Regions from separate parts of the Microlunatus elymi genome, predicted to be linked through region 2. Evidence: riboswitches for the same ligand, from Rfam matches in the RefSeq annotation. Region 2 holds a riboswitch; the other holds the start of a gene.
The links. A riboswitch is a leader RNA that binds a small molecule or an ion and turns the genes downstream of it on or off. The one in region 2 is predicted to bind cobalamin.
Positions count from the first base shown of each region.

Region 1: it holds a riboswitch for cobalamin, as region 2 does, so the genes downstream of both, FOE78_RS05960 (ABC transporter substrate-binding protein) here and FOE78_RS11240 (ribonucleoside-diphosphate reductase subunit alpha) in region 2, are expected to answer to the same signal.

Region 1 is NZ_CP041692.1:1,342,826-1,348,895, forward strand. It holds gene FOE78_RS05950 (ABC transporter ATP-binding protein) at 57-884, opposite strand; gene FOE78_RS05955 (FecCD family ABC transporter permease) at 884-1,990, opposite strand; gene FOE78_RS05960 (ABC transporter substrate-binding protein) at 1,999-3,225, opposite strand; cobalamin riboswitch at 3,356-3,570, opposite strand; gene FOE78_RS05965 (Lrp/AsnC family transcriptional regulator) at 3,622-4,005, opposite strand; gene FOE78_RS05970 (transposase) at 4,076-4,366, shown strand; gene FOE78_RS05975 (IS3 family transposase) at 4,363-5,259, shown strand; gene FOE78_RS05980 (LLM class flavin-dependent oxidoreductase) at 5,467-6,070, shown strand, end outside.
Region 2 is NZ_CP041692.1:2,490,421-2,496,490, reverse strand. It holds gene FOE78_RS11250 (2'-5' RNA ligase family protein) at 1-475, opposite strand, end outside; gene FOE78_RS11245 (hypothetical protein) at 735-2,705, shown strand; cobalamin riboswitch at 2,807-3,033, shown strand; gene FOE78_RS11240 (ribonucleoside-diphosphate reductase subunit alpha) at 3,172-5,790, shown strand; gene FOE78_RS11235 (ribonucleotide-diphosphate reductase subunit beta) at 5,847-6,070, shown strand, end outside.

The DNA.
Region 1 (6,070 bases), 1.1 Mb from region 2:
TCCGAGTTGTCAGAAGGTAGTTGGGCCATAAACCCAACGGCCTTCTGACAAGTCGGTCAGGTGCGGACGCCGAAGGTGCGGGTGGCAGGGTCGAAGACGGCGTGCGGGGTGCCGAAGACGGTGCCGATCCTGCCGTTGTCGATCAAGGTCGAGGGGGTGCCGGTGATCAGCCGATGATCATCGATCAGCCACAGCTGGTGCGCCATCCGCAGCGCCAGTTCGACCTCGTGCGTCGACACCAGCACGGTGATCGAACGCTGCCGGGCCAGCCGATCCAACAGCGCCATCAGGTCCACCCGGGCGCCCACATCGAGGAAGGCGCTCGGCTCGTCCAAGATCAACAATTCCGGTTCGGTGACCAGCGCGCGGGCCAGCAGCAGCCGCTGCCGTTGCCCGTCGGACAACTCGGCGAATCGCTGCTCGGCCAGATCGGTTGCCTGCAGGTCGGCCAGCACCTCGGCGATCAGCCGATGATCGCGGTCGGTCAGCCGGCTGACCAGGCCCAGGTAGGGATGCCGGCCGAGTTCGACCACCTCGCGTCCGGTGAGCAGCCCGACGTCCACCCGTTCGGTCAGCACCACCGCGGTCCGGCGGGCCCGATCCCTGGGCGACAGCCGGAGCAGATCATGATCAACTCCGGCAGCGCCACGGAGCATGATCGCGCCGCCGAGCGCGGGTTGCAGACCGGCCACCGTACGAAGCAGGGTTGACTTTCCGGCGCCGTTGGGGCCGAGCACCGCGGTCACCCGACCGGCCGGCGCCTCGGCGGTGATTCCGTCGACGATCACGCGGTCCGGCTCGCTGGCCGGCCAACGCCGAGTGTGCCGATAGCCGACCCGAAGGTCATCAAGCCGGAGGCCCGCGCCCGCCGTGAAGTTGATCATCAGACCGCTCCTGCCGACAGACGCCGAGATCGCAGCAGCACCACGATCACCACCGGAGCGCCGATCAGGGCGGCCGTGACGTTGATCGGCAGCACCGCGTCGTCACCGGGCAGCTGAGCCACCACCGAACACACGCTGGAGGCGATCACGCCGACCAGGATCGAGGCCGGCATCAGCAGTCGGTGGTCGGAACTGCCGATGGTCAACCGGGCCAGGTGCGGGACCGCGATGCCGAGGAAGGCGATCGGCCCGCAGTAGGCGGTCACCGCGCCCGCGATCAGGGCGGTCGCGATCATCGCCAGCACCCGAACGGATCCGACCCGCACGCCCATCGAGCGGGCGTACCGCTCACCGAGCAGCATCGCGTTCAGCGACCGGGCCAGCAGCGCGGCGATGATGATCGCGATCAGGATCACCGGCAGCAGCACGAGCAGGTCGCCGCGGGTGACGCCGCTGAAGGAGCCGAGCCCCCACATCACGTACCGCTGCATCCGGGTCGGATCGGCGAAAGCCAACAGCAGCGAGGTGAACGCGCCGACGGTTGCGGAGAACATCACCCCGGCGATCAGCAGCGTGGTCACCGAACGGACCCAACGGTTGATCACCAAGATCAACATCAGCACCAACGCCGACCCGGTCGCCGCAGCCGCGGCCACCGCGATCCGCTGTCCGCCGACCAGGCTGACGAAGCCGCCGGTCACGGTGCCGGTGCCGAGGGTGATCAGTGCGACGCCCAGTGAGGCGCCCGAGGACACCCCCAGGATGTACGGGTCGGCCAGCGGATTGGCGAACAGCGTCTGCATCAGCAGCCCGGCGATGCCCAGCCCGGCGCCGACCGCGGCCGCGGTGATCACCCGCGGCATCCGGATCTGCTCGAGCAACACGGTGCTGGCCGGATCGGCCGCGTGCCCGGTGGTTGCGTACAGCAACAGGTCGTGCCAGCCGATGGTGACCGACCCGACCGCGGCACCCAGACCGATCGCGGCCACCGCTGCCACCGCCATCACGATCAGCGCCAGCACCGGCCGCCGCAGCCGGCCGCGCGGCACCCGGACGGCATCGATCTCGGCGGAGATCGGTCGTTCGGCGGGGGTGCTGGCCATCATCTACCGCGTCACTTGAGCTTCTGATAGAAGGTGAACCGGTGGTCCGGTTCAAGATCAGGATGCAGGATCGCGATCAGATCGGCGACCACCAGATCCGGCCGCAGCACCCCCAACTCGTACAGGTTGTTGCCACCGGCCGCGTTCACCTGCTTGCTCGGCGCCCACACGTCACCGGACTTGAAGGCGGCGAAGTCGGCCAGCCGCGGCTCGGTGCCGGTGGCCTCCTTCTTGGTCTTCCAGTTCGTCGAGGTGATCCACGGCTTGGCGTCGCCGGACTTGGCGAAGACCGTCTCCAGGTCAACGTTCTTGCTGACCGTCGACGTGTCGTCCTGCCAGGGCCAGCTGCCGCCGGCGTCGGTGATCAACTTGCCCATCGGCGTGCCGCCGGTCGGCATCGTCCAGCTGCCCTGGTAGGGCTGGTTCAGCACCACCGAGGTCGGCTTGGCATCGGCTGCCTTCTGCACGGCGGACTTGTAGTTGGCGGCGATCTTGTCGAAGGTCGTCGCCGCCTTGTCCTCGGTGCCGGTCAGCGCGGCGAAGTACTTGATCCACTCGGCCTCGCCCAACGGCGAGGTCTCCAGGTATTCGGCGTCGGCCAGCACCGGGATCCCGGCCTGCCGGACGGTCGCGTACGCCGGATCGGTCTGCCCGGCGGTGATCAGCACGTCCGGCTTGGCGGCCACGATCTTCTCCGCGTTGGCGGTGCCGGCCGGCGCGAACTCGGTGACGTCGGGGCTCTGCACCCGCTCCTGCGCCGCCTTGGAGCTGATCAGCGCATTCGACGCGACACCGGTCACCACATCCAGCTGGCCGAGTGCTTCCAGACTCGGCAGATGGGTCGTTGAGGCGGAGAACAGGCTGTGCACCGGCACCGTCACCTGTTGTGCCTGGGCGAGATCGCCGCTCAACTGGGGTTTCGGCGCGCCGCACTTGACCAGGACGTAGCTCTCCGGCTTGCCGCCCACCTCGGGCTGCTTGACGGTCAGCACCTGGTACGACTTGTGGTAGCTGAGGCTGAAGTTCTCGGCGTACTCGAGCTTCTGCTTGACCGGGAAGTAGTCGGTGTTCGGGTTGAAGTCGGTGATGCAGCCGGGCGCGGTCGACGACGGTGCGACTCCCGGCGCCGGGCTGCCCGCGTCGGTGCCGCAGGCGGCCAGCGACAGGGTCAGTGCCGCGGCCGCGGCGGCCGCCGTGACGGCCCGCTGCCGCCGGCCGGAGAACAACTTGTTGATCATGAAAGGCTTCGGACTCCTTGCCGCACGACGATTGTCCTGGAGCCTGGCACCGTCACCCGGCGACCGCGATGGATGAGGCAGCGCCGGTGTGCCGGTGATCTTCCCTCGAGACCCCTGGACGCGCGGACCGGCGGCCCGCACACCGACGGCAGGTTTTCGGACTTGTGGGTGTCGCCGGATCATCCCCGACGGCCTACTGGCTGATGCTTCCCAGACTCGCGGCGGAGGATCGAGGTCCTCCGGATCGTTCGTCCAGTGCGTCTGTACAGCGTTCGTACCCACTCACCGCTGCGGGGCAGTCCCGGTCTCGCACCGGATTCCCTCCCCGTCGGCAGGGCGATTCTAACCTGATCGGCGCCGCCGGTCCGACCGCCCGAACCTGGCGAGCGAACGCGCTCAGAGGTGGGAGAGCACGATCGCAGTACGAGTCCGCAGCACGTCGTGCTGGTCGCGGATCCGGCCGAGCACCCGCTCCAGATGCGCCGCATCGGTGCAGCGCACCACCAGCAGACCGTCGGCCTCGCCGGTGATGGTGTACGCGTCGTGCACCTCGGGAATGGCGTGCGCGAACTCCTTCATCTGTTTCGGCGGCACCTGCCCGTTGCAGTAGATCTCCACGAACGCCTCGATGCTCCACCCCAGCGCTGCCGGATTGACATCGGCGCCGAAGCCGCGGATCACGCCTTCCTTGCGCATCCGATCGACCCGGCGCTTGGTGGCGGCCGTGGACAGTTCGACCTGCTGCCCCAAGGCGGCATAGCTCTGCCGTCCGTCGGCCATCAACAACGCAAGAAGCTTGCGATCTGGAAATCCCCCACTTTCGTGAAGGCATGCACTATGAGGAGTTGTCATGCCAGAGAAGCGACGGAAGTTCGACGCGGAGTTCCGCGAGGGCGCTGTGCGGCTGGTGCACGAGTCCAACAAGTCGATCGCGCAGGTCGCCCGTGACCTGGGGGTCAACGAGGGCACCCTGGGCAACTGGGTGGCCCGGGACCGTGAACAGCGTGAAGGCGTCAATAGCCTGTCCAAAGATGATCTTGACGAGTTGAAGCGGCTGCGCTCTGAGAACGCCGAGCTGCGGATGGAGCGTGATGTTCTCAAGCGTTCCGTGGTCCTGTGGGTGAAGGAGGCGATGAGGTGAGCGTGGCACGCTTCATCGCCGACCAGAGGACCTTCTACCGCGTCCCGATCGCGGTCTGCTGCGCCATCCTCGGCCTGAGTGTGGGCTGGTTCTACAAGTGGATCAAGTCCCCGGTCACCGACCGACAGCAGCGGCGCCGCGAGCTGGATGCTGCGGTGCTGGCCATGTTTGAGGCGTCCGGTCGTACCTACGGCTCACCGCGGATCCACCGGGATCTGGTCGATGCCGGCTGGAGGGTGGGCCACAACACGGTCGCCGACTCGATGACCCGCCAAGGCCTGCAGGGCAGAAAACGCAAACACCGTAAGGGATTGACCAAACAGGACCGCAAGGCGGCCAAGTTCCCGGACCTGGTGCAGCGGGACTTCTCCGCCCGGGCGCCGAACTGCAAATGGTGTGGCGATATCACTGAGATTCCGACCGATGAGGGCAAGCTCTACATGGCCACGGTGATCGACTTGTTCTCGCGCAAGCTGCTGGCCTGCCCGATCAGCGATCACCCCGACGCGCCATTGGTCTGTGATGCGATCAAGATCGCCGCGGCGGTCCGCGGTGGCCGGGACCACATCGAGGGTGTGATCTTCCACTCCGACCGTGGATCAACGTATACAGCGAAGGACTTTTCCCTGCTGTGTAAGAAGAAACTCGGGATCCGACAGTCGATGGGACGGGTCGGATCCTGTTTCGACAACGCGGCAGCGGAGTCGTTCTTCTCCACCCTCGAACACGAAGTCCTGTCCCGCCACCACTTCGAAACCAAAGCCCAAGCCAGGGCTGTCGTCCTGGCCTGGTGCCACCAGTTCTACAACGTCCAACGACGGCACAGCGGCGCGGCCTTGCTGCCACCCGACCAATACGAGATGATCACCGCTGACCAACCGGCAGCGGCCTAAACCGAAACCCTTCACGATTTCGGGGAAATCTCAATCGATGTCGTCAATCCGCAATGAAGTGCCCCCGTTCATCCGGACGCAGCCTATCGGGGCTCGCGCCGGGGATGGCACTTCCTCCGGCCACGCGCTTGGTTACGCTGCAGGAAAGGCACCGTCGGTGCGGCGGCCGTCGCCGTGCCGGGGCCGCCACACGGAGGTGGTGGGGTGATGAAGTACGGGATCGTGACCTCGGCCGGGACGGTTCGCGACTACGTGACGATGGCCCGTGAAGCCGAGGCCGGCGGCTGGGACGGTGTGTTCGTCTGGGACGACATCTGTGTCGGCCCGATCCCGACCTACGACCCCTGGGTGGCATTGGGGGCGATGGCGGTGAGCACCGAACGCATCACGCTCGGTTCGATGGTGTTCTCGCTGGCCCGCCGTCGCCCGTGGAAGGTCGCCCGCGAGACGCTCACGCTGGACATCCTCTCCGCCGGCCGGCTGGTGCTGCCGGTCGGTTTCGGTGGCGAGTGGGACGGCGGCTACTCCCGGGTGAACACCGATGAACCGGGGCGTCGGGAGCGTCGGGAGAAGCTCGACGAATGCCTGGCCATCCTCGACCTCGCGTGGACCGGCGAATCCTTCGACTACGACGGAAAGCACTACCAGGCAAAGGAGTTGGTCTTCCGTCCGCGGCCGGTGCAACGGCCGCGGATCCCGGTCTGGACCGTCGGCGCCTGGCCGCACGACCGCTCGCTGGCCCGATCCGCACGTTGGGACGGTGTGATCACCGCCGACCGCTCGCCCGGTGCCGGGGAGTACGACGTCGTCC
Region 2 (6,070 bases):
AATCATCGCTGAGCGGACAGATCGCCGAGATCCGACGCGTCGGCTCGCTGCAGTCGAGAACGGCGAGTGCGGTAAGAGTCACCGATTCGCCGGGGCGTACGGCCTGAGCGTCATGGGTGTGGCTGATGTGCGGTCGGTATCCGTCGGCGTTGTAGTCGTAGCGTCGCGGCCGCGCGCCGGCCATCCGTGCCGCTTCCAGCAACTCGAGGTGGAGTTGTCGGAGCTGCGGAGACGGATCGATGATCGTGACGGAGACGTCCTGAGCGTCGCCGAACTGCTCGTAGCCCACCGCCTGAACCTCAACCGGTCCGTTGGACATCGCAACCTCACCGATCGCCACAAGCACTGGTTGTAGCTGGTTGGGCGGCACCCGGATGGTAGGAAGTGCGGTCAGGTGAAGGGGCACGCCGCCCTGCTCGAACTCGTCGCCGATCTTCATCGGGGAGAGCGGAGCGATGATCACCAACTCAGCCACGGTCGCAGATTAGTCGATTGTCGGTATCGGGTTGCGTCTGCCGGATTGGTTGTGCGGCCTTGTCTACGGGACTGCTCGCACCGAATCGTGGAAGCGAGCGGGGCACTGGAGAGGCTGCTGGCGCGATGGCTCGCGTGCGACCGAGGAGCAGGCCCTTGCCCGCTGCGCGCAGTAGACATGGGCGGGAATCTCATCCGTTGTCATCCCGCACGGCGGCTGTCGAGATGAACTGTCGGAAGCCTGGTTTAGATTCGTCTGTATGAGCGAATCGTCGGTGGCAGGGCTGGGGGCGAGGGAGTCCCTGACCTTGTTGTCGACCTCGCGGGCGGCGCGGCGTCGCAGTGAGTGTGACGACCTGATCGTGGTCGCGCATTACGCCGATCTGCACCCGCCGGAGTTGTTGGAGGGTCGGCCGGTGGTGCGCGGGATGGAACGGGCGATCCGGCTGGGTGGCGAGGGGACGCCGGCCGTGACCGAGTTCTGCGCAGTCGAGCTCGGCGCCGCGCTCGGCCTGCCGGATCGGCAGGCCCGGGAGCTGATCGCCGACACGTTGGATCTGCGGCATCGGCTCCCGCGGTTGTGGGAGTTGGTGCTACGCGGGATCGCGCCGGTGGAGCGGGTGCGGGAGATCGCCCGCCGCACCCGGGCCCTGGCGCCGGAGGCGGCGCGGGTGGTGGATGGTGAGGTTGTCGGCTATGTGCACAGCATCTCGTCGTGGGGTCGCCTGTTCGACGAGGTCGATGCGGCGATCCTGCGGGCCGACCCGGCCCGGGCCGAGCGGTTGGCCCGGCGGGCGCGGGATGGCCGGTTTGTGAAGATCTCGCGCCGGACCCGGTACGGGACCCGGTCAGTGACGGCCCGGATCGATGCCGATTACGCGGTCTGGATGCAGGCCACCATCGACACCATCACCAAGGCGATCACCGGCCCGACCGGGCTGCCGGCCGAGGTCGGAGACCGACACTGCGAAGAGCCGCAGGAGTTCCAAGCCCAAGCATTTGGGCTGATGGGACTGCCCTTGCTGTCCACCCGGCTGCTGGCCCAGGCACAACACCCCGACCTGTTCACCGACGACAGGCAACCAGACAACCCGAAGCAGACCCGCCATGATCAGAACGAGCATGATCAGAACGGCCATGATCACGAACCCGATAACCGCGGCCACGATGAAGCGCCGACTGGCGATACTGCTGGAACCACAGACGGCGGCCATCCGCATGCCGAGGACCGGGATCATCCACCGCGGCCGGAAGATCACCAACCTGCCCGTCAGAACCGGCGCGGCCGACAAAGCAACGACAACCATGAAGCCGCGCGCAGCAATCACCTGACACCCACTGCCACGGCGCCGGGAGATCGTGAGACCTCCTTCTCCGACGATCGCGGCTCGACGAGTGATCATGATCAGGACCTGGCCGCGACCGGTGAACACGCGTCGAGGAACGATCACGAGTCGAGCAGCCCGAATGGATGCGGGACGATCGGTTACGAAGTTGATCATGGTGACCTGCGCCGGGTCCCGATACCCGTCGACCCCGACCAGAGGCTGAGCCGAGACACCGCGTTCTGGCTGGCCCGGATCAACCCCAGCAAACTGCTTCCCAAAGTGGTGTTGCACGTGCACATCTCCGCCGACACCGCCACCATCGGCCCCGGCGTCGCCCGAGTCGAAGGCATCGGCCCGATGCTCGCCTCCCAGATCCGGGACTGGCTCGGTGCCCGCTGCAGGATCCGGCTACAACCCATCGTCGACTACGCCGACATCCACCCGGTGGACGCCTACGAAGTGCCGGATGCGATGCGTAACGCGCTGTTGGCCAGGACCCCGGCGAGCTGCTTTCCCAATTCGGCCAACCGCAGCAGATCGATGCAGGCCGACCACACCATCGCCTACCGACGAACCGGCGGGCCCGGAGGCAACGCCCCGCCGGGTCAGACCGGGCTGCACAATCTGGGACCGCTGGGCCAGACCGAGCACCGGATCAAGACCCACGGTGGCTGGTCGGCGCGGCAGCCCGTGCCGGGCACCTACGTGTGGCGAACCCGCTACGGGCGGGTGCTGATCGTCAACGACTCCGGTAGCCACGACCTCGGCAACAACAGGTTCGCAACCGCCGTCTGGCACGCCGCCCTGGCAGCCCGCGGGGATCCCAGTGCCAACGTGGGTGATGACCGACCGCGCCGCAGCGACCTGGAATGGGCCATGCTGCGGAAGCTCGAGGTCGCCTGAGCTGACGGTGGGGATGTCAGGCCCGGCTGTCGGCGCGGGCGACGTGCCCGAAACACACCGACACCCAGATCTGGGTAGTTACATCGGTGTGGTTTCCATATATAGTGGTCTTCGCAGCTGGTTCTTCCGGCCATCCAGGTCGGCGGAGGCAACAGGGAATCCGGTGCAAGACCGGAACTGCCCCGCAGCGGTGAGAGGGAACGAACGTCGTCATCAAGCACTGAGGTCAACGCGAGATCTTGGGAAGCGACGACCAGTAGGAAACGCACCCGAACCACGGGTGCTCGTGCCCACGAGTCCGAAGACCTGCCAACTGTGTGGTCCGCAGCCGCGAGGGACGGCGTTGGTACCTGATCGTCGTTGCCGGCATGCGTGCATGCCGCTGCCAGAATCGATCAGTTCCCAGGCTCCCCTCTCGGCCCAGCGGGCAGGTACCGCGGCCAGTCACTTCACGAGGGATGGACAGATGACGAGCACTTCAGAGATCAACCCCACCGAGATCACCGTGATCAAGCGCGACGGCACTCGGGCCCCGTACGACGGGTACGAGATCGCGCGATCGATCGAGGAGGCCAGCCGTGGCCTCGACGACTCGGTCACCCGCGCCACCCAGATCGCCTCCGAACTGGAGATCACGCTGTTCGACGGCATCACCAGCCGGCAACTGGACGAGGCCGTCATCCAGGTGGCCCTCGGCAACGTGAAGGACGATCCGGCATTCGACACCATCGCGGCGCGGCTGTTGATCAAGACCTTCTACAAGGCTGTCCTCGGTGACGGCATCAGTCGAGATGATCTTCGCGAACGCCATCGCAGCCACTTCGCCGGCTATCTGCAGCAGAGCGTCGACAGTGGCCTTCTTGATCATCGGCTGACCGAGCTTTTTGATCTTGACCGTCTCGCCGCCGCACTCGATCCGGACCGCGATGACCTGCTCCGTTACATCGGCGCCCAAACTCTGCGCACCCGCTACATGACCAGCACCCACGACGGACAGCCGCTCGAGGTGCCGCAGTTCTTCTGGATGCGGGTGGCGATGGGCCTTTCGCTCAACGAGGACGACCCGACGAGCGTCGCAATCTCCTTGTACGACAGGATGTCCCGCCTGGAGTACCTCGCCGCCGGCTCGACGCTGGTCAACGCCGGCACCGCGTACGCCCAGCTCTCCAACTGCTTCGTGATGCAGGCCGAGGACGACATCGAACACATCGCCAAGTCGATCCGGGACGTCATGTGGATCACCAAGGGCACCGGCGGCATCGGCTTCTCGGTGACCAAGCTCCGCAGCGAGGGCTCCCCGATCCGGTCCAACAACACCACCTCGACCGGACCGATCCCGTTCATGCACACCATCGACTCGACCCTGCGCGCGGTTTCCCGCGGCGGCAAGAAGTTCGGCGCATTGTGTTTCTACATGGAGAACTGGCATCTGGACTTCGCCCAGTTCCTCGACCTGCGACAGAACTCCGGCGACCCCTACCGACGCGCCCGCACCGCCAACACCGCAGTCTGGATCTCCGACGAATTCATGAAGCGGGTCGAGCGCGACGACGACTGGTATCTGTTCGATCCGCTCGAGGTCGCCGATCTGGTCGAGCTGTCCGGAGCCGCGTTCTCCCAACGCTACAACGAATATGTCGCGATGGCCGAGCGCGGCGAGATCCAGCGCTTCGCCAAGGTCAGAGCCCGCGAGCAGTACCGGTCGATCTTGATCTCCCTACAGACCACCTCGCATCCGTGGCTGACCTGGAAGGACACGATCAACACGCGGGCGCTGAACAACAACACCGGCACCATCCATCTGTCCAACCTGTGCACGGAAATCTGCCTGCCGCAGGACCGCGACAACATCAGCGTCTGCAACCTGGCCTCGATCAACCTCTCCCGGCACCTGATCGGCGCCAAGCAGCAGGCCCGGATCGACTGGAAGCGGCTGGCCGAATCGGTTCGATTGGCGGTTCGCCAGCTGGACAACCTGGTCGACATCACCATCTCCTCGGTGCCGGAATCCGAGCGCTCCAACGAGCTCAACCGTGCCGTCGGTCTCGGGCTGATGGGCTTCACCGATCTGACCGAGCGGCTCGGCTTGAGCTACGAGAGCGAGCAGGCGTACGAGCTGATCGACGAGTTGACCGAGTTCATCAGCTACCACGCGATCGACGCCAGCGCTGATCTTGCTCGGATGCGCGGCAGCTACGCGAACTTCGCCGGCTCCCGCTGGTCGCAGGGGCTGGTTCCGATCGACACCCTGGATGCGCTGGAGTCCGATCGCGGTATCCCGGTCGAGGTCGACCGGGCCACCCGGCTGGACTGGGACGGGTTGCGGGCAAAGGTCAAGGGCGGGATGCGAAACGCGACCCTGATGGCGATAGCGCCGACCGCGTCCATCGGACTGGTCGCCGGGACGACGCCTGGGCTGGATCCGCAGTTCAGCCAGATCTTCAGCCGGGCCACCTCGGCCGGGAAGTTCCTCGAGGTCAATCGCAACCTGGTCGCCGACCTGGTCGAACGCGGCCTCTGGGACGAGGTCAAGGACGAGTTGTTGCGCACCCAAGGCGACCTGTCCAAGATCAACTCGGTGCCATGGGATTTGAAGGAGACCTATCGGACCTCCTTCCAGCTCTCCCCCTACGCCTATCTGAACGTCGCCGCGCGGGCGCAGAAGTGGATCGATCAGGCGATCAGCCGGAACATCTACCTGGCCGGCCGCGACATCGGCGAGATGGTCGACCTCTACAGCGCCGCCTGGAAGATGGGCGTGAAGACCACCTACTACCTGCACATGATGCCCCGGCACACCGCCGAGCAGAGCACGGTCAAGATCAACAAGGCGGAACAACTGCGCAGCCAGGAATCGGCATCGACCTCCCGCTCCTCGTCGGGCGGCAGACGGGGCTTCGGCGGGTTCGCTCGGCCCAGCTCGCCGCGGTCACCCGAGCCACAGGCAGACAGCACGGTGCTGCCGGTGATCGATACCGACGCCGAACGGGTCACCCAACACGAGGGCTACGACACCGAAGAGGTCGACGGCGCCTACTGCCCGATCGACCCCCAGGAACGCCTGCAGTGTGAGTCCTGCCAGTAGGCGTTCACGGTCCAGTTCACGGCACGTCCATTTCGATACTAAGGAGTGACCTTTTCATGTCCAGCAAGGGAATTCTCGGCACCGGGATCAGCGAGGGACTGCTTCTCAAGCCGGTCACCTACCCGTGGGCGTACGAGCTCTACAACCAGGCGGTGGCCAACACCTGGTTCCCGCACGAGATCCAGCTCGGCGAGGATCTCGGCGACTTCGCCAGGATGACCGACGAGGAGCGGCACGCGCTCACCCACCTGATGAGCTACTTCAACCCGAACGAACTGCT